DNA from 3 places in the Pseudomonas sp. PP3 genome. Region 1 is predicted to be linked to each of the others. Evidence: predicted binding sites of a transcription regulator. Region 1 holds the regulator's gene; each other region holds the start of a gene.
What was found. The regulator sigma-54, encoded in region 1, starts transcription at its own class of promoters, with help from an activator protein. The targets are predictions, from matches to a motif close to ANTGGCATNNANNTTGCTNT.
Positions count from the first base shown of each region.

Region 1 (7,007 bases):
AAAATCATGGAAGATCACAAGATAAACGCACTGGTGGTGGTCGACAGCGAAGACCGTCCGGTCGGCGCCTTGAACATGCACGACTTGTTGCGTGCGGGGGTAATGTAATGAGTGCTGACCTGCTGCAACGCGGCAAAGCGATCAAACTGGCGGTTTTCGATGTCGACGGCGTCCTCACCGACGGTCGCCTGTATTTCCTTGAAGACGGCAGCGAATTCAAGACCTTCAACACCCTCGACGGCCAGGGCATCAAAATGCTGATGAACGCCGGCGTGCAAACCGCCATCATCAGCGGCCGCAAGACCCCGGTGGTTGAGCGCAGGGCAAAGAATCTCGGCATACCGCACCTGTTCCAGGGCCGCGAAGACAAACTGGTCGTTCTCGACGGTCTTCTGGAGCAACTAGGCTTAAGCTATGAACAGGTCGCCTACCTCGGTGACGACCTGCCGGACCTGCCGGTGATTCGCCGTGTCGGACTGGGCATGGCCGTGGCCAACGCTGCCAGCTTCGTGCGCGAACACGCCCACGGCGTCACCCAGGCCCGCGGCGGCAAAGGTGCCGCCCGCGAATTCTGCGAACTGATCCTGCGCGCCCAGGGCCGCCTCGATGCGGCTAACGCCGCGTACCTGTGAGCCAAAAATGCTGAGCAAAAAGATTCGCAACATACTGGTGTTCGGCTGCATCACGGCGATTTTCGCCGCGGTCGGCTATTGGAACATCAGTCCGGAACGCTTCCTCGACAAGCCGGTCGCGCAGGTCGATGACAGCGCAATCGACTACTACGCCATCAACGCCCACAGCGTGCAGTACCTGCCCGACGGCAAGTTGCAGTATGAAATGACGTCGGACAAGGTCGAGCACGTGAAGGCGACCGAAGTGACGCTGCTGACCAACCCGGACCTGAACATGTTCCGCGGCACGCAGTTCCCGTGGCACGTCCAGAGCGAAAAGGGTGAGGTCAATCCTGACGGCACCCAGGTCGAACTGATCGACTCGGTACGCATCACGCGTTTCGACGAGAAAAACCGCAGAACCCTGATCACCACCACTCGTATGACGGTGTTCCCGCAGCAGCAATATGCGCAGACCGAGCAACCCGTTAGAATCGACGGCGCTGGCGGTGTATCGACTGGCAAGGGAATGAAAGCGTATTTGAAAGAAAGCAGGATACACCTGCTATCGAACGTAAGAGGACAGTATGAGGCTCGTTAAAACCCTCCCTATTTTGCTCGGTCTGGGCGCAGCACTGGGAAGCGTGAGCGCCTGGGCTCTGCCGACCGATCAGCAGCAGCCTATCCGCATTCAGGCCGACGATGCCCAACTGGACGACAAGAATGGCGTTGCCACCTACACGGGCGATGTGATCATTACCCAAGGGTCGATGAAAGTGACCGGCAATAAAGTCACCATGACCCGTGCGCCGAATGGCGACATCGACGTTGTGACTTCGGTGGGCAACCTGGCCTACTTCGAGCAACTGCAAACGGCGGGCGACACCAAGCCGGTGCAGGGCTACGGCGTCACCATCCAGTACCACGCCACGCAAGACCGCGTCGTGCTGATCGACCGCGCCAAGGTCATCGACAAGGACGGCAACGTGACCCAGGGCGAGAAAATCGTCTATGACACCAACAAGAAGCTCGCCAGCGCCGGCCGCGCAACAGGCACCAACGTGACCGAGTCGCGTCCGCGCATTGACATGGTGATCCAGCCGAAAAAGAAAACCGACGAGCAAAAGGCCCAGTAATGGCAACTCTGAAAGCTCAGCATCTGGCCAAGAGCTACAAGAGCCGCCAGGTCGTGCGTGACGTCAGCCTGTCTATCGACAGCGGTCAGATCGTCGGCCTGCTCGGCCCCAACGGCGCCGGCAAGACCACCTGCTTCTACATGATCGTCGGCCTGGTGCAGGCCGATCAGGGCCGCGTACTGATCGACGACCTGGACGTCAGCCACCAGCCAATGCACGGTCGTGCGAAGGCTGGCATCGGCTATCTTCCGCAAGAAGCATCGATCTTCCGCAAACTCTCGGTAGCCGACAACATCATGGCGATCCTCGAGACCCGCAAGGAACTCGACAAGGCCGGCCGTCGCAAGGAACTGGAAAGCCTGCTGCAGGAATTCCACATCAGCCACATCCGCGACAACCTCGGCATGAGCCTGTCTGGTGGTGAGCGCCGCCGCGTGGAAATCGCCCGGGCACTGGCCACCAACCCGAAATTCATCCTCCTCGACGAACCTTTCGCCGGTGTGGACCCGATTTCGGTGGGCGACATCAAACAGATCATCCATCACCTCAAGGCCAAAGGCATTGGCGTACTGATCACTGACCACAACGTCCGTGAAACCCTGGATATCTGTGAGACCGCCTACATCGTCAACGATGGCCAGCTGATCGCTGAAGGCGACGCCGAGACCATCCTGGCTAACGATCTGGTCAAGGAAGTGTATCTGGGCCACGAGTTCCGCCTGTAAGCGCTGAAGTCGTGATGGCGGCACAGTTCGCGACAAACAGTAAAAATCAACAGGTTTTTATTGTTACAGCGCTCTAGGCAAACACTTCAGTTTCAGGCATATAATTTGCTTATGTTTGGCGCTTCGGCGCCCTGTAGTGGATGGCGCATGTGCGCCGGCGAATAAGGTGTTAAGCCCCTGCCATGAAACCATCGCTAGTCTTGAGAATGGGCCAGCAGCTGACGATGACACCGCAGCTGCAACAGGCCATCCGCCTGCTCCAATTGTCGACCCTGGACCTGCAACAGGAAATCCAGGAGGCCCTGGAGTCCAATCCGATGCTCGAACGCCAGGAAGAAGGCGAGGATTTCGACAATTCCGACCCCCTGGCCGACAACGCCGAACAAAAACCCAACGTAGAGATCCAGGAACCCTCTTACCAGGAAAGCGCCCCGACGGTAGATAACCTCGAGGAAGGCGACTGGAACGAGCGTATCCCCAATGAGCTGCCGGTCGATACCGCGTGGGAAGACGTCTACCAGACCAGCGCCAGCAGCCTGCCGAGCAACGATGACGACGAGTGGGATTTCACCACCCGCACCTCGGCCGGCGAGAGCCTGCAGAGCCATCTGCTGTGGCAACTGAACCTGGCACCGATGTCCGACACCGATCGCCTGATTGCCGTGACCCTGATCGATTGCATTAACAATCAGGGCTATCTGGACGAGACACTCGAGGAAATCCTTGAAGCGTTCGATCCGGAACTGGACATCGAACTGGACGAAATCGAAGCCGTCCTGCACCGCATCCAGCAATTCGAACCGGCCGGCATCGGCGCCCGCAACCTCGGCGAATGCCTGTTGCTGCAACTGCGCCAGCTGCCTGCCAAGACACCGTGGCTGGCTGAAGCCAAGCGTCTGGTCACTGACTACATCGACCTGCTCGGCAGCCGTGATTACAGCCAGCTGATGCGTCGCATGAAGCTCAAGGAAGACGAACTGCGCCAGGTCATCGAACTGGTTCAGAGCCTCAACCCGCGCCCGGGCTCGCAAATCGAGTCCTCCGAAGCCGAGTACGTCGTTCCCGACGTCATCGTGCGCAAGGACAACGAACGCTGGCTGGTGGAGCTCAATCAGGAATCGGTGCCACGGCTGCGGGTCAACGCCCAGTACGCCGGCTTTGTACGCCGGGCCGACACCAGCGCCGACAACACCTTCATGCGCAATCAGTTGCAGGAAGCCCGCTGGTTCATCAAGAGCCTGCAGAGCCGCAACGAAACCCTGATGAAAGTAGCCACCCAGATCGTCGAGCATCAGCGCGGCTTCCTGGAATACGGCGACGAAGCCATGAAACCCCTGGTCCTGCATGACATTGCTGAAGCAGTCGGCATGCACGAGTCGACCATCTCCCGGGTGACCACACAAAAGTTCATGCATACCCCTCGGGGAATTTATGAGCTGAAATACTTTTTCTCCAGCCACGTCAGCACCTCCGAAGGCGGCGAATGCTCGTCTACGGCGATCCGCGCGATCATCAAAAAACTGGTTGCCGCTGAAAATCAGAAAAAGCCGTTGAGTGACAGCAAGATCGCTGGTTTACTGGAGGCACAAGGCATTCAGGTGGCTCGCCGCACCGTCGCCAAGTACCGCGAATCCCTCGGGATCGCGCCTTCGAGCGAACGCAAGCGGTTGATGTAGAGCCACGCCACAGCGTTCCAGTGGCAGATCATCTGATCTGCCGCTTTATGCACTGGCAACGAAGGAGAAGCTGTATGCAAGTCAACATCAGTGGACACCAACTGGAAGTGACCGAACCTCTTCGCACCTACATCGGCGAAAAACTCGAACGATTAGAGAGGCATTTCGACAAGATCACCAACGTGCAGGTCACGATGACGGTCGAAAAGCTCAAACAGAAAATCGAAGCCACGCTGCATATTCCCGGCAATGAAGTGGTCGCCAACGCGGAACATACCGACATGTACGCAGCGATCGACGCCTTGACCGACAAGCTGGATAAACAACTCAAAAAGCATAAGGAAAAGACCCAGAGCCTCCTCCAGGGCGCGACCGGTCGTTAACACTCCCTACCCATGATCCGACTTGAAAGCATCCTGACCCCCGGCCGTTCCCTGGTGAACGTGCCGGGCGGCAGTAAAAAGAAAGCCCTCGAGCAAATTGCCAACCTCATCCATCGCGAAGTGCCGGATCTGGCCATGCAGGATGTCTTCGAGAGCCTGGTCGCCCGTGAAAAACTCGGTTCAACCGGTTTTGGCAACGGTATCGCCATCCCCCACTGCCGCCTCAAGGGCTGTACTTCACCCATCAGTGCCTTGATGCACCTTGACGCCCCTATCGATTTCGATGCCATCGACGGCGCACCGGTTGACCTGCTGTTCGTTCTGCTGGTCCCGGAAGCCGCTACCGATGCGCACCTGGAACTGCTTCGTCAGATCGCCAGCATGCTCGACCGCAAGGAAGTGCGTGAAAAACTGCGCAGCGCGCCGAGCAATGAAGCCTTGTATCAGGTTGTCCTGGACGAGCAAAACGGGCATTAATCATGCGCTTGATCATCGTCAGCGGTCGCTCCGGCTCAGGTAAAAGTACCGCCCTCGATGTACTCGAGGACAACGGCTATTACTGCATCGACAACCTGCCTGCCGGGTTGCTGCCAGAGCTGGCCGAGCGCGCACTGATCCACACCGAACTGGCACAACCGCTGGTTGCCGTGTCCATCGATGCGCGCAACTTGCCGAGTCACCTGTCGCGGTTTCCGGAGCTGCTCGAAGAAGTCCGCAGCCGGCACATCCAGTGTGATGTCCTGTACCTGGATGCCGATGAAGAAACCCTGCTCAAACGCTTTTCGGAAACCCGCCGTCGTCACCCATTGAGCAGCGCCAATCGCTCGCTGGCCGAAGCCATCCATGACGAGACGAGCCTGCTCGGCCCCATTGCCGATCTTGCCGACCTCAAAGTCAACACCACCAACCTGAACCTGTATCAGCTGCGCGATACGATCAAGCTGCGCTTGCTGAACCAGCCGGAACCCGGCACAGCGTTTCTGGTGGAGTCTTTCGGATTCAAGCGTGGCATGCCGGTGGACGCCGATCTGGTGTTCGACGTGCGCTGCCTGCCCAACCCCTACTGGAAGCCCGAACTGCGCGCGCAGTCCGGTCTTGATCAACCGGTGGCCGAGTACCTGGCGGCACAGCCGGATGTCGAGGAGATGTTCCAGGACATTTCCGCGTACCTGCTCAAATGGTTACCGCGCTTTGCGGCCAGTAACCGCGCTTATGTCACTATTGCCATCGGTTGCACCGGCGGGCATCACCGCTCCGTCTACCTGACCGAACGCCTGGGCAAGACCCTGCAACAATCCCTGAAGAACGTCCAGGTTCGCCACCGCGACCTCAGCTAAAGGATTCACATCGCGATGCCTGCTCTGGAAATCGAAATCATCAACAAGCTGGGCCTGCACGCCCGGGCATCTGCAAAATTCGTTGGGGTCGCCGGTCAGTTCAAGGACTGCACGATCAGGGTCGGCCGCACGCCGGAAACCACCGTCGACGGCAAAAGCATCATGGCCATGATGATGCTCGCGGCCGGCAAAGGCACCAAGATCCATCTGAGCACTGAAGGCGAGCAGGAACAGGAAGCGCTGGATGCGCTGGTGGCATTGATCAACAATTACTTCGATGAAGGCGAGTAAAGATCAACATCTTTTAGCCCAGCGCGGTATCCATCACCATCATCAAGCAAAACCCGATCAACAACCCAAGACTGGCCAGTTTGTCGTGACCATGCCGGCGGGATTCGGGAATGACTTCGTGGGTGACCACCAACAACATGGCCCCTGCCGCCAATGCCAGCCCCAATGGCAACAACAGTTCGGCCAGGCTCACCAGCCACGCGCACAGCAGCGCGAACACCGGTTCGACCAACCCTGATGCAGCGCCGATCAGGAATGCCTTGAACCGCGACATCCCTGCCCCGGCCAGCACCAGCGCAATCACCAACCCTTCCGGCACATCCTGCAAGGCAATGCCCATCGCCAGACTGTCGGCATCCGGCATGCCGCCGCCCGCGGATACACCAACCGCCATGCCTTCGGGAATGTTATGGGCAATGATCGCAAACACGAACAGCCAGATCCGCGGCGGGATCACCGGGTGCTCTGCTGTGCCCACAAGCAACTCCGGTGAAGCCCCGGAGACCTTGCGATCGACCAGGAACAACCCGAAGGCCCCGAGCATGATGCCAAAACATATCAGGCCGCTGGCCGCCCACGGGGTCATGCCAAGGTTTTCTGCCGCAGCAATACCCGGCACGATCAGCGAAAACGCGGTCGCGGCGAGCATCACGCCAGCACCAAAGCCCAGCAAGGAATCGCTGAGTGCCTGGGGCATGTGCCGGATTACCAGCACCGGCACCGCTCCGAGCGCAGTTCCGAGGGCGCAAATAGCGCCACCCTGCAATGCCCGTGACAGCTTCGGCTCCAGGTCCAGCCATTCCAGCCCGTGCGCAACCAGCAAACTCATGCCCGCCAGCAGTAGCAGC
Region 1 covers NZ_HG995459.1:5,413,896-5,420,902, forward strand. Annotated here, with positions in the region: gene KHO07_RS24655 (KpsF/GutQ family sugar-phosphate isomerase) at 1-108, shown strand, start outside; gene KHO07_RS24660 (HAD family hydrolase) at 108-632, shown strand; gene lptC (LPS export ABC transporter periplasmic protein LptC) at 640-1,212, shown strand; gene lptA (lipopolysaccharide transport periplasmic protein LptA) at 1,199-1,747, shown strand; gene lptB (LPS export ABC transporter ATP-binding protein) at 1,747-2,472, shown strand; gene KHO07_RS24680 (RNA polymerase factor sigma-54) at 2,655-4,148, shown strand; gene raiA (ribosome-associated translation inhibitor RaiA) at 4,223-4,531, shown strand; gene ptsN (PTS IIA-like nitrogen regulatory protein PtsN) at 4,544-5,008, shown strand; gene rapZ (RNase adapter RapZ) at 5,011-5,868, shown strand; gene KHO07_RS24700 (HPr family phosphocarrier protein) at 5,884-6,159, shown strand; gene KHO07_RS24705 (ZIP family metal transporter) at 6,173-7,007, opposite strand, start outside.

Region 2 (7,007 bases), 2.5 Mb from region 1:
CCTGGTAGTTGCTCTGCGCCTTGATCAAGTCGACCAGTTCGTTGGTGACGTTGACGTTCGACTCTTCAAGGGAGTTGGAGTGGATCTCACCGAGGGAACCGGTTTGCGGTGCGTCGTAGCCCGGCTGACCCGAGGCGTAGGTTTCCTTCCAGCTGGTGCCGCCCACTGGCTGCAGGCCTTGTTCGTTGGTGAAGCTGGCCAGCGCCAGTTGACCGATCGGCTTGGTCTGGTAGTTGCTGAAGTTGGCCAGCATCACACCACTGCCATCGATCGTCAGGTTGGTGATCTGACCAGTGGCGTAGCCGTTTTGCGCAGGAATGGAACGGGCGCTGTCGGCGTTGAATTGCGTGGTGTTGCTCATGGCGACAGTCACACCCGCCGGGTCGGCGGCTGCGCCATTGGGTGCCCAAACGCCATTGGTCACTTTGCCCGGAATCCAGCCAGTGATTTGCAGATCAGGGCTGACGACTGGAGGAGTGCCCGGCGTGGTGACCGAAACCAGCTTGCCGCTTGTGTCAAAAGCCATGGTCGAAGGGACCGGACGCGAAGCTGCGTTCATCGGATCGCTGCCGTCCGGGTTGCGACCATCGATCAACGTATAGACATCCCAGGTATTGGCCGCCGTCTTGACCATGTATTGGTCCATCTGGTGCGTGTTGCCCTGGGTATCGAAAATCTGGGTGGTGAACTGCTTGTTGAAAGCGACTCCCGGCTTGCTCGGGTCGAACGGGTTGGTCACCTGGTTGATCACATCGGACTTGGAGTCCAGGTTGATCGTCGACGAAACGTTGGTGGTGGTTTTCGGCGCCAGGTTGGACGTGTCGATGCGCAGGTCCGTCAGCACGCCATTGATGATCTTGCCATTGGCGTCCACGCCATAACCTTGCAGACGCGCGGTACCATCGGTGTTGGTGACGTAGCCTTCCTTGTCGACCTTGAAGGTACCGGCACGGGTGTAGGACAACGATCCATTGTCGTTGAGCACGAAGAAACCCGAGCCGTTGATGCCCATGTCCAGCACGTTGCCGGTGTTGTTGATGTCGCCCTGGGTGAACTGCTGGGAAACGTTGGCCAGACGCACGCCACTGCCGGTGGTCTTGCTGCCTGTGCCCAGCCGGGTCGCCGAGTACACATCTTCGAATTCCGCACGGGACGACTTGAAGCCGACGGTCGCGACGTTGGCGATGTTGTTGCCGGTCACGTCCAGTTGCTTGTTGGCGGCATAGAGACCGCTAAGGCCGATGTTGAAAGACATGTTCCACTCCTTTGTGCCGGGTTAGTCGGCTCTATATACCAATGGTTTGCACTTTGGACAGGGCGATGCTGCCCAGCCCGGCGAGGTTGAGCATCAATTCACCACCGGTCTGGCTGAGCGTCACACTGGTGACGGTCGCCGGCAGGTTGGTGATCAGCGCAACAGCCTGATCATCGATGGTGGTGGTTGCCGCGAAGGTGTAAGTACCCGCTGGAGCCACGATGCCGGCTTCGTCCTTGCCATCCCAGGTGAAGCTGGCGTTGCCGGCTTTCTGGTCGGCCAGGGTGATGGTGCGAATGACTTTGCCGTCCTTGTCGGTGATCTTCACTTCGGCTTGAGCCACCGACTGTGGCAATACGACCGCTCCGGTCATTCCCTTGGTGGTGTCGACCACCGCCTTGTCACCCGGCGCGATGACCGAACGGCCCACCAGCGACGAGGCCTGCAGTGCCTGGGATGAACCGAAGGCGCCGGCAATGCCGCTCACCGTATCGTTGAGTGTGGTGATGCCTTCAAGGCTGCTGAACTGCGCCAACTGCGCCACGAACTCGCCGTTGCCCTGCGGCTCCAGCGGGTTCTGGTTTTTCAGTTGCGTCACCAGCAACTGCAGGAACGCATCCTTGCCCAAGGCTTTTTTACCGGTAGCGCTGCCGGCCGCCGACGCCAGGGCATCAGTGTCCTTGTTGGTCTTGATCGAGGAGTTGGCGAGGATGTCGTTGAGCGACAAACCACCGGTGGAATCGGAAACACTCATCGGAGTCGCCCCTTATTACTGACCGAGGGTCAGTACTTTTTGCATCATGGTTTTGGCGGTGTTCATCATTTCGGCGTTGGTCTGGAACGAACGGCTCGCGGAAATCATGTCGGCCATTTCTTCCACCACGTTGACGTTCGGGTAGTAGACGTAACCCTTGGCATCGGCTGCCGGATGGTTCGGTTCGTAGCGCGCGTCAAGGTTGCTCTGGTCTTCGACTACGCCGAGCACCTGCACGCCTTGACCGGCGGCATCCTGGTTCTGGAACAGCGAATCGCTGCCACCGCTCTGGCCGCCCTGGAACATGGTGGCGAACACCGGGTGACGTGCGCGGTAGGTCTGATCGATGCTCGACGAAACGGTCTCGGCGTTGGCGATGTTCGAAGCGACGGTGTTCAAGCGAGTGGTCTGGGCACTCATGCCGCTACCGGCAATGTTGAAAACACTGGATAGAGACATGGCTTACTCTCCGCGCAGGGCTGACACCAGCCCTTTGAATTTGCTGTTGAGCAGGGTGAAGCTGGCCTGGAAGTTCACGGAGTTTTCCGCGTAGTTCGACTGTTCCAGTTGGGCATCCACGGTGTTCTGGTCGATCGAGGGTTGCATCGGCGTGCGGTACATCAGCGACTCGTCGCCATTGCCCAGGCCTTCGGCTTCGATATGCCGGCTGTTGGTCATGTTCAAGGCGAACGTGCCGTTCCTGGCTTTGTCGTTCTGCGCCTCGAGCACTTTCGAGAACTCCAGATCCCGCGCCTTGTAGTTCGGGGTGTCGGCGTTGGCGATGTTGTTGGCCAGGACTTCGGCACGCTGGGCGCGGAAGCCCAGAGCCTTTTCGTGAATGCCGAGCGCTTTATCGAAGCTGATGCTCATGTCGGGAAACCTTCGGGTGACCTGATTTTTCGTACGATGAACATAGCAAGCGTCATGCCAATTCAGAAAAGCCCGTAAACCGGGGCTTTGCGGGCAGTGGCAAGGCGGCAATGCCAGAAAAGCGGCAACCGGTTTCCGCTGAATGCCGCTTTTCTGCCGCTTGGACACCCTGTAGGAGCCGGCTTGCTGGCGATGAACGATGGCACGGTCCGCCTGGATGACCGAAGCGTCTGAATGGCCAGCAAGCCGGCCCCTACAACGGCACGGGATCATCGGGCATAAAAAAAACGGGAGCCCCTGAGGACTCCCGTTTTCGTGACCACCAACCAATCATTTCGCCTGGTAAATGATCCCCGGGCTGCACTGGACCATCTGGTAATGATCCGGCAATCCGTTCAGCGCCTCGGAGGCACCCAGGAACAGATAACCACCGCGCTTCAACGTGCTGTGAATGCGCAACAGGATGTCCTTCTTCACCTCAGCAGAGAAGTAGATCAGCACGTTGCGGCAAAACACGATGTCGAATTTGCCCAGGCTCGCGTAGCTGTCCAGCAGGTTAAAGGAGCGAAATTCAACCCGGTTCTTGATCGGCGCCTTGATCGCCCAGCGTCCTGGCCCTTTCGGGTCGAAGTAACGCTGCAAGCGTTCCGGTGACAAACCACGGCCGATGGCCAGGCTATCGTACTCGCCGGTCTTGCAATTGTTCAACATGGTGCCGGAAAGGTCGGTGGCAACAATCTGCACGCCCATCTTCAATTGCCCGGCATTGACCCGCTCGAACTCGTCGATGGACATCGACAGCGAATACGGTTCCTGCCCCGACGAACACGCCGCCGACCAGATCCGCAGACGCTGGCCGGGACTGGCCTTGATCGCCTCGGGCAGCACCTTGTTCTTCAAGACTTCAAACGGATAGGTGTCACGAAACCACAGGGTTTCGTTGGTCGTCATCGCGTCCACCACCATCTCGCGCAAACCACTGCGCGGCTGCGTCTGGATACGCTGCACCAGCTCACCCAGGGACTTGATGCCTTGCTGCTCCATCAGTTTGTTGAGACGGCTCGAGACCAGATACTGCTTGTTTTCACCGAGCAAAATGCCACAGGCTTTTTCCAGGAATACCCGGAACTGTTCGAAATCCAAATTACCCGTAGACAATGCTGCCGCCTCTTAAATCGTGTTGACTGCCGGGGGCCAAACGCCCCTAGCTGATATCTGCTGCTTTGATCCGGTCAACTACCCGGGATGCCAGGTCATCAGGTCGGAATTTGGCCAGAAAGTCATCGGCACCGACTTTCTTGACCATCGCCTGATTGAACACACCGGACAACGAAGTATGCAGGATGATATGAAGCTTTTGCATGCGAGGGTCGTTGCGGATCTCGGCCGTCAGCGTGTACCCGTCCATCTCCGGCATCTCGATGTCGGAAATCATCATCAGGAACTCTTCTTCCGGCTTCTTGCCCTCGTCGACCAGTTTGCGCAGGTAATCCAGCGCTTGCCGACCGTCGTTCAACGCCACCACTTCCACACCCACCGTCTGCAGGCAACGCGTCACCTGCTTGCGCGCCACCGACGAATCGTCGACCGTCAGCACGCGCAAAGAAAGCGCCTTGTGCTGGGTTTCGACATCCACCACGCCAGCCGAAATCGCTTCCGGTGTCGGTGCGACTTCCGCCAGCACCTTCTCGACGTCGATGATTTCCACCAACTGATTGTCGACCCGCGTCACTGCCGTCAGGTAGTGATCGCGTCCCGTCCCCTTGGGTGGCGGATGGATCTCCTCCCAGTTCATATTGACGATGCGTTCCACCGAGCGCACCAGGAAACCCTGGGTCTTGGTGTTGTACTCCGTGATGATCACGAAGGGATTGTTCTTGTCCTTCAAAGCACCGGAGCCGGTCGCCATTGCCAGATCCAGGATCGGAATGGTCGCCCCCCGAATATTTGCCACGCCGCACACGACAGGACTGGATTTGGGCATCAGCGTCAGTTGGGGGCATTGCAGCACCTCCCGAACCTTGAACACGTTGATCCCATACAGCTGCTGGCCGTCGAGACGGAACAACAACAGCTCAAGGCGATTCTGCCCCACCAGTTGCGTGCGCTGGTTCACCGAATCCATTACACCAGCCATGCCCAGACTCCTACACCAACGCTAAGTGTTGTTGCGACGCACATTCATCTCTAAACGGCACGGCGCTTGCTTTTTATCTTTCTATGAACACAGAACCGACATTTTTTCGACGCCTGATCACACCCTGCCGCCAATGGCTCGGTGTGCTCGCCGCTGCTTGCCTGTTCAACGCTGGCAGCCCTGCCCTTGCCGACACAGTTACCTTGCCTGACATGCTTATCGGCGTCACTCAGGGCTTTCTTGAGTTCACCGTAGAAGACTATCTGGCTACCAGTCAAACGGAAGGTCGCTACGAGATCCAGGTCAACCAGCTCGATCCACGCCTGCGCATGCCGATGTGCGACAAGGAATTGACAGCCACTCTGGAGAGTCCGGCCAAGCCGTTGGGCCGGGTAACGGTCAAGGTCCGCTGTGAGGGAACATCCCCGTGGACTGTCTTCGTACCCGCTCAAGTTCGCCTGTTTCGCGACGTTGTGACCACCACCCGGCCCCTGCGCCGTGCCGGTATTGTCGAACCCGCGGACGTCACCTTGCGTGAGCGCGATGTCAGCCTGCTCAGCCAGGGCTATTTGACGTCTTTGGATCAGGCGATCGGTCAGCGATTGACCCGACCAATGGTCAACGACCAGGTCATCAGCCTGGTGCACATCGAACAGGCGGAAGTCATCCGCAAAGGCGATCAGGTGGTGATTACCGCCCGCAGTGGTACGCTCAGCGTGCGAATGCCCGGCGAAGCACTGGCCAACGGTGGCTTGAGCGAACAAATCCGGGTGAAAAATCTCAATTCAAATCGAGTGATCAAGGCGCAAGTCATCGCGCCGGGGCAGGTCGAGGTGTCCATGTAGGGCGCTCTGCTTGTGCAGATGTGGCGCTAACGGAGGCTGTTCCCTAAACTGTGCCCTATGCAGGGCAAGCGCTGGCGCGCGCAAGCTCATTGATAATTGAGCCTAAAGTTTTTCCGGGTATGGCCGAAAACATGGCAAGCGTCCAAATTCCCAGAGGTTTTTTTATCATGGTCATCGATTTCAGCCGTTTGAACAGCTCCTCGTCACTCACGGGCAGTACACGTACCAGCGTTGCCAAGGAAACCGCCGATGCCGGCAAATCCGCGCCGCTGAATACCCCGGCCGAACAGGCCAGCACCGTCACGAGCGGGGAATCGGTACATCTCAGCAATGAGGCTCAACAGTTGCAGAAGGTCACTGATACGCTGCGCGATCAGCCAGCTGTCGACAAAGCCCGGGTGGCCGAGTTGAAAGCAGCGATTGCCGATGGCAGCTATAAAGTCGACAGCAACCGTGTAGCCAGCAAACTGCTCAACTTCGAAGCCCAGCGCTAGGCCACGGCCGGCGCGAGGCTTTTGGACGCTTAAACCCCAAGGCCCGCCATGCACGACACTAATTTACTGCAACTGATCACCGACGATTTTGCTCCGGCGCAACAATTGCTGGAGCTACTGCGCACCGAATCCCTTGCCTTGCATGGTCGCGACATGAACCTGCTCGAAGGCATCCTGGCGCAGAAGCAGGCATTGATCATCTTGCTCGAACAGCATGGCCGCAAGCGCAGCGAAATTCTTGCCAGTCTCAATTTGCCCACCAACCGCAGTGGTCTGGAGCAACTCGCCAGCCAGTCCAGCGTTGGCGAAGCGTTGCTGGCGCAAAGTGATGTCCTCACCGACCTTCTGTCCCAGTGCCAGGCCGCCAATGCCAACAACGGTCAGTCGATCGTGGTTCAGCAGGTCGCCACGGCCACCCAGCTGAAAATCCTTACCGGCGGCGAACCTCCAGCGCTCTACGATGCCAGCGGAACATTTTCCAAGCTTGTGAAACCGCGTCCGCTCAGTCAGGCTTGAGCCCATCGATGAGCGTGCTCTATCAAGACGCGAAACATGCTGGCAATATGCTGGCTAGTCGTAGTCAAAATTTGTCTGGAGATTGATTAACCGTGTCCAATGCCTTAAATGCGGAAGATGCTCCGCAGCCACCCAA
Region 2 covers NZ_HG995459.1:1,467,619-1,474,625, reverse strand. Annotated here, with positions in the region: gene flgE (flagellar hook protein FlgE) at 1-1,255, opposite strand, end outside; gene flgD (flagellar hook assembly protein FlgD) at 1,287-2,009, opposite strand; gene flgC (flagellar basal body rod protein FlgC) at 2,025-2,468, opposite strand; gene flgB (flagellar basal body rod protein FlgB) at 2,472-2,879, opposite strand; gene cheR (protein-glutamate O-methyltransferase CheR) at 3,210-4,037, opposite strand; gene KHO07_RS06810 (chemotaxis protein CheV) at 4,084-5,016, opposite strand; gene flgA (flagellar basal body P-ring formation chaperone FlgA) at 5,100-5,861, shown strand; gene flgM (flagellar biosynthesis anti-sigma factor FlgM) at 6,029-6,355, shown strand; gene KHO07_RS06795 (flagellar protein FlgN) at 6,404-6,871, shown strand; gene KHO07_RS06790 (flagellar brake protein) at 6,964-7,007, shown strand, end outside.
Region 2: flgB (flagellar basal body rod protein FlgB) is a predicted target of sigma-54. The motif match lies at 2,922-2,941, and genes of this name have one in related genera.

Region 3 (7,007 bases), 2.6 Mb from region 1:
AACATCACGCTAATGCAAAGCGTGGGTTTACGACAGGCTCACTTGATCTTAAAAGTCGCGGTTCACGCAGCTTTTGGTTTTGGCGGAAATTTCGGTGCGTGCAGACCCATCTGCATCGCTTGCTTGACCATGCCCATGATGTCTTCGTGGGCGAGATCGAACAGACGCTTGAGATTCGGCAGCGCGAAATACAGAGGTTGCAGGATGTCGATGCGGTACGGCGTGCGCATGCATTCCAGCGGATCGAACGGCTGATGCTCAGGCTCGTCCGACAGGCAGTAAACGGTTTCTTTCGGCGAGGACAGAATGCCGCCGCCGTAGATGCGCTGGCCTTGCGGGGTGTCGACCAGGCCGAACTCGATGGTCATCCAGTACAGACGCGCCAGGTACACGCGTTCTTCCTTGGACGCCTGCAGGCCAAGTTTGCCGTAGGTGTGGGTGAATTCGGCGAACCATGGATTGGTCAGCAGCGGGCAGTGGCCGAAGATCTCGTGGAAAATATCCGGCTCTTGCAGGTAATCCAGCTCTTCGCGGGTACGAATGAAGGTGGCCACTGGAAACTGCTTGCTGGCGAGCAATTCAAAAAAGGTCTGGAAGGGGATCAGCGCCGGTACGCGGGCGACCTGCCAACCAGTGGTTTCACCAAGGACCTTGTTGATCTCGCCCAATTGCGGAATGCGGTCGTGGGGCAGACCGAGTTTTTCGATACCGTCCAGGTACTCCTGGCACGCACGCCCTTCGATCACTTTCAGTTGGCGAGTGATCAGCGTGTTCCACACCGCGTGTTCCTCGGCGGGGTAGTCGATAAAACCTTGCGCATCGGGCTCGCGAGCCACGTATTGCGTCTGCTTCATGCTGCTCTCCTGCTAGGGGATTCGTTCTTGTTATGTGCTGCTATGGACCTAGGAATACCCCAAGGATTGCGTTCATGCAGCAGGTGGTTCGAGGTGTGCGCAGGAAAATTCGCTGATATTCGTAAAGTTTTTGTTACGAATTGGCAGTCATCGCGTAGATGCTGAGATTTTCGGGTTTGAAAAGCGCCGTGCCTGTCACATAATCTTGACGACTATCTGCGTGTCTCGACAGAAAAGTCGGGCTAAACCTGTGGGAGCCAGCCTGCTGGCGATAGCGGCGTGTCATTCAACATCAATATTGCCTGATGCGATGCCATCGCCAGCAGGCTGGCTCCCACAGGTCAATCATCGTTTATCAGGTCTTTCATATGCGTATCAAAGTCCACTGCCAGAACCGCATCGGCATCCTTCGCGACATTCTCAACCTCTTGGTTGAGTACGGCATCAACGTCGCTCGCGGTGAAGTGGGCGGTGAGCATGGCAACGCCATCTACCTGCACTGCCCGAACCTGATCAACATTCAGTTCCAGGCGTTGCGTCCGAAATTCGAAGCAATTGGTGGGGTGTTTGGCGTCAAGCGTGTAGGGCTGATGCCCAGCGAGCGTCGGCACATGGAACTCAATGCGTTGCTCGGCGCCCTGGAGTTTCCGGTGCTGTCGATCGATATGGGCGGCTCCATCGTGGCGGCCAACCGGGCGGCGGCGCAGTTGCTGGGTGTGCGGGTCGATGAAGTGCCGGGGATGCCGTTGTCGCGCTACGCCGAGGATTTCGACTTGCCGGAACTGGTGCGCGCCAACAAATCGCGAATCAACGGGTTGCGGGTCAAGGTCAAGGGCGACGTGTTCCTGGCCGACATCGCGCCGCTGCAATCGGAGCATGACGACAGCGAAGCCATGGCCGGTGCCGTGCTGACGCTGCACCGCGCCGACCGGGTGGGTGAGCGCATCTATAACGTACGCAAGCAAGAGTTACGAGGTTTCGACAGCATCTTCCAAAGCTCGAAAGTGATGGCCGCGGTGGTGCGCGAAGCACGGCGGATGGCGCCACTGGATGCGCCGCTATTAATAGAAGGTGAAACCGGCACTGGCAAAGAACTGTTGGCGCGTGCCTGCCACTTGGCGAGTCCGCGCGGGCAGTCGCCGTTGATGGCGCTCAATTGCGCCGGCTTGCCGGAGTCCATGGCCGAGACGGAATTGTTCGGTTATGGCCCCGGTGCCTTCGAAGGGGCGCGGGCCGAGGGCAAGCTCGGGCTGTTGGAGCTGACGGCGGGCGGTACGTTGTTTCTCGATGGCGTCGGGGAAATGAGTCCGCGCTTGCAGGTGAAACTGCTTCGCTTCTTGCAGGATGGATGCTTCCGTCGTGTCGGCAGTGATGAAGAGGTGTATCTGGATGTGCGGGTGATCTGCGCGACCCAGGTCGACTTGTCCGAGTTGTGCGCGCGCGGCGAATTTCGCCAGGACCTTTATCACCGCTTGAACGTGTTGTCGCTGCACATTCCGCCGCTGCGCGAATGCCTCGACGGTTTGACGCCGCTGGTGGAGCACTTCCTCGATCAGGCCAGTCGGCAGATCGGTTGCCCGCTGCCGAAACTGGCGCCAGCGGCCATGGATCGCCTCAGTCATTACCATTGGCCGGGCAACGTTCGGCAGTTGGAGAACGTGCTGTTTCAGGCGGTTTCCCTGTGCGAGGGCGGGACGGTCAAGGCTGAGCACATTCGTCTGCCGGACTATGGCGTGCGTCAGCCGCTTGGCGATTTTTCGCTGGAGGGCGGGCTCGACGAGATTGTCGGGCGCTTCGAGAAAGCGGTGCTGGAGCGGTTGTATTCCGAGCATCCGAGCAGTCGGCAGTTGGGTAAGCGGTTGGGGGTTTCTCATACCACCATTGCCAATAAGCTGCGCGATTATGAGGTGGGCAAGGACAACACCTGACCCGCGGCTTCAACAGGTCAAGCCTTGCCACTTACCGGCATAACACCGCCGGTTTTTCGTCTCTGATACAAACCCTTCATTTCCGCTCAATCCCCTCAAGTCCTTTGTTTGCCGGGCCGCGCGCCGTGCAAAACAAGTTGGTCTGCAAATTGCTTATGCCTCGTCAGTACAGCAGTGGGCGGCAAACGTCCGGCAGGCAGAGGAAAGATTGTGGACAAGTACCTTTATGTGGCAATGACCGGCGCCAGCCAGAATGCACTGGCGCAGAAGGCTCATGCCAACAACCTCGCGAACATCTCCACCAACGGTTTCCAGAAAGACCTGGAGCAGGCGCGTTCGATGCCGGTGTTCGGCGACAGCTTTCCGGCGCGTGCGTTTGCCATGTCCGAACGCCCGGCCACCGACTTCTCTCCCGGCTCGCTGGTGCAAACCGGCCGCGACCTCGATGTCGCCGTGCAAGGCAACGGCTGGCTGGCGGTGCAGAACCCCGATGGCGGCGAAAGCTACGTGCGCACCGGCAGCCTGGTGGTTGACGCGTTGGGTGTGCTGCGTGCCGGCAACGGCATGCCGGTGATCGGCAACGGCGGCCCGATTGCCGTGCCGCCCGAGCAGCAGATCGAAGTCGGCGAGGACGGCACCATCAGCATCCGTGCGATGGGTGAAGGCCCTCGAGTGATGGCGGAAGTTGACCGCATCAAGCTGGTCAACCCGGACTTCAAGAACATGACCAAGGGCCTGGACGGTTCGATCCACACCAAGGACGGCAGGCCGGCGCAAGCCGATGCCAACGTCAAACTGGTGTCCGGTTTTCTTGAGTCGAGCAACGTCAACGCCGTGGACGAAATGACCTCGGTACTGGCCTTGGCCAAGCAGTTCGAACTGCACATCAAGATGATGAACACCGCCAAAGAAGACGACCAGGCCATGGCTCGGGTCTTGCAGATCAGCTAATTACCAGAACGTCGCGCCGTAAAACAGGCGCACGAGGAGAATCGAATGCTTCCGGCTCTATGGGTTGCCAAAACCGGTCTGTCCGCCCAGGACACCAACCTGACCACCATTTCCAACAACCTGGCCAACGTGTCGACCACGGGTTTCAAACGTGACCGCGCCGAGTTCCAGGACTTGCTCTATCAGATCAAGCGTCAGCCAGGCGCCCAGTCGACCCAGGACAGCGAACTGCCGTCGGGCCTGCAACTGGGTACCGGTGTGCGCATTGTCGGCACCCAGAAGAACTTCAACGCCGGCAGCCTGCAAACCACCGAGCAGCCGCTGGACATGGCCATCGACGGTCGCGGTTTCTTCCAGATCCTGCAACCGGACGGCACCACGTCCTATACCCGTGACGGTACCTTCCACCTGGACTCCAACGGCCAGATCGTCAACGCCAGCGGCTTTGCCCTGGAGCCGGCGATTGTCATTCCGAACGACGCCCAGACCTTCACCGTCGGCAAGGACGGCACCGTGTCCATCACCGTCGCCGGCAACCCGGCTTCCCAGGTGATCGGTAACCTGCAAACTGCCGACTTCATCAACCCGGCCGGCCTGCAAGCGGTGGGTAACAACCTGTTCCTGGAAACTGCCGCCAGTGGTGCACCGCAAGTCGGTACCCCGGGCCTGGCCGGTTTCGGTACCACGCTGCAGAACACCCTGGAAACGTCCAACGTCAGCACGGTTGAAGAGATGGTCAACATGATCACCACTCAGCGCGCCTACGAGATGAACTCCAAGGTGATCTCCACCGCCGACCAGATGCTCTCGTTCGTAACGCAGAATCTGTAATCAAGTCTATGAGGCGGTCATGCGACCGCCTGCAACACCGTGAGGTAAGGGTCATGAATCGCTTCGTTTCTGTTCTGGCATTGAGTGGGATCACTGTGCTCGCCGGCTGTGTCGGTCCGACACCCAAGCCCAATGATCCTTACTACGCCCCGGTGTTGCCGCGCACGCCGTTGCCGGCTGCGGCGAACAACGGTTCGATCTACCAGGCCGGTTTCGAGCAGAACCTCTATAGCGACCGCAAGGCGTTCCGCGTAGGTGACATCATCACCATCACGCTGAACGAGAGGACCCAGGCCAGCAAAAACGCCAACTCGCAAATTGGCAAGAACAGCAAGGCCAGCATCGGCCTGAGCTCGCTGTTCGGCTCTACCCCCAGCACCAATAACCCGTTCGGCAGTGGCGACCTGAGCCTCGATGCCGGCTATGAAGGCGACCGCGCGACCAAGGGTGACAGCAAGGCCGCGCAAGGCAACACCCTCACCGGTTCGGTCACCGTGACCGTGGCTGACGTGTTGCCCAACGGCATCATCGCGGTACGTGGCGAGAAGTGGATGACGCTGAACACCGGTGATGAACTGGTGCGAATTGCCGGGCTGGTGCGCGCTGACGATATCTCCACCGATAACACCGTGTCGTCGACCCGTGTCGCCGATGCGCGCATCACCTATTCGGGCACCGGTTCGTTTGCCGATGCGAGTCAGCCAGGCTGGTTCGACCGTTTCTTCCTCAGCCCGCTGTTCCCTTTCTAGGTGGCTTTCCAGTTGAGCATGTTGAACTTTAGACACCTGATGGTGGCTGCCCTGATGCTGTCCGCATCCTTCGGCGCTCAAGCCGAGCGGCTGAAGGACATCGCCAGCATTTCCGGCGTGCGTTCCAACCAATTGATCGGCTACGGCCTGGTGGTCGGGCTTAACGGCACCGGTGACCAGACGACGCAAACCCCATTCACCCTGCAGACCTTCAACAACATGCTCTCGCAGTTCGGCATCAAGGTGCCGCCGGGTTCGGGCAACGTGCAGTTGAAGAACGTCGCGGCGGTATCGATCAGTGCCGACCTGCCAGCGTTCGCCAAACCGGGACAGCAGATCGACATTACCGTAGCGTCCATCGGTAACTCCAAGAGCCTGCGAGGCGGCACCTTGCTGCTGACGCCGCTCAAGGGTATCGATGGCAACGTCTATGCGGTGGCCCAGGGCAACCTGGTGGTGGGCGGTTTCGATGCCGAAGGTCGCGACGGTTCGAAAATCACGGTCAACGTCCCGTCGGCCGGGCGCATCCCAGGCGGTGCGTCGGTTGAACGGGCTGTGCCGAGCGGTTTCAACCAGGGCAACAGCCTGACCCTGAACCTCAATCGATCCGACTTCACCACGGCCAAGCGCATCGTCGACAAGATCAACGACATGCTCGGCCCTGGCGTGGCGCAAGCCATCGATGGCGGGTCGATCCGCGTGACCGCGCCGCTCGATCCGAGCCAGCGTGTCGACTATCTGTCGATCCTCGAAAACCTCGAAATCGATCCGGGCCAGGCGGTGGCGAAAGTCATCATCAACTCCCGTACTGGCACCATCGTGATCGGTCAGAACGTCAAGGTTTCTCCGGCAGCCGTCACTCATGGCAGCTTGACCGTGACCATCACCGAAGACCCGATCGTCAGCCAGCCCGGTCCTCTGTCCAATGGCCAGACCGCCGTCGTGCCGCGCTCGCGGGTCAACGCCGAGCAGGAAGCCAAACCGATGTTCAAGTTCGGCCCGGGCACCACCCTCGACGAAATCGTCCGTGCGGTGAACCAGGTCGGCGCAGCGCCGGGTGACCTGATGGCCATCCTCGAAGCACTGAAGCAGGCCGGCGCGTTGCAAGCCGACCTGATCGTGATTTAAGGAAGGCGATCCTATGGACATGTTCAAGAGTGGGCGGGTCAGCAGCAGCGATTCGGGTGCGTTTTCCGACCTGAACCGACTGAACCAGCTCAAGGTCGGCGACAAGAACAGTGACGCCAACATGCGCAAAGTGGCGCAGGAATTCGAGTCGCTGTTCCTCGGCGAGATGCTCAAGTCCATGCGCTCGGCCACCGAAGCACTGGGCAAGGACAACCCGCTCAACACTGCCGAGGCCAAGCAGTATCAGGAAATGTACGACCAGCAACTGGCCGTTTCCATGTCCCGCGAGGGCGGTGGCATCGGGCTGGCGGACGTGCTGATGCGGCAGATGTCGAAGAACAAACCGCTGGCGCCGGGTGAAGCGGCGACGTTGTCTGCTGCCAAGCAGGAGGCTGCGAAAGCCGCTGCGCAAACGCCGATCGCGGCGGGCACGGTGGCAGTCAACGGGCCGTTGTCGCGAGTCAACGGTCAGCGTCCGTTGTGGGCTTCACGCTCGGTCAGCGCACCGACAGGCGAGGGTGCTCACAGCAATGACATGGCATTGATCAATCAGCGGCGCCTGGCAT
Region 3 covers NZ_HG995459.1:1,604,190-1,611,196, forward strand. Annotated here, with positions in the region: gene phhA (phenylalanine 4-monooxygenase) at 63-854, opposite strand; gene KHO07_RS07435 (sigma-54-dependent transcriptional regulator) at 1,223-2,782, shown strand; gene KHO07_RS07440 (flagellar basal body rod protein FlgF) at 2,993-3,733, shown strand; gene flgG (flagellar basal-body rod protein FlgG) at 3,779-4,564, shown strand; gene flgH (flagellar basal body L-ring protein FlgH) at 4,618-5,313, shown strand; gene KHO07_RS07455 (flagellar basal body P-ring protein FlgI) at 5,332-6,441, shown strand; gene flgJ (flagellar assembly peptidoglycan hydrolase FlgJ) at 6,455-7,007, shown strand, end outside.
Region 3: KHO07_RS07440 (flagellar basal body rod protein FlgF) is a predicted target of sigma-54. The motif match lies at 2,919-2,938, and genes of this name have one in related genera.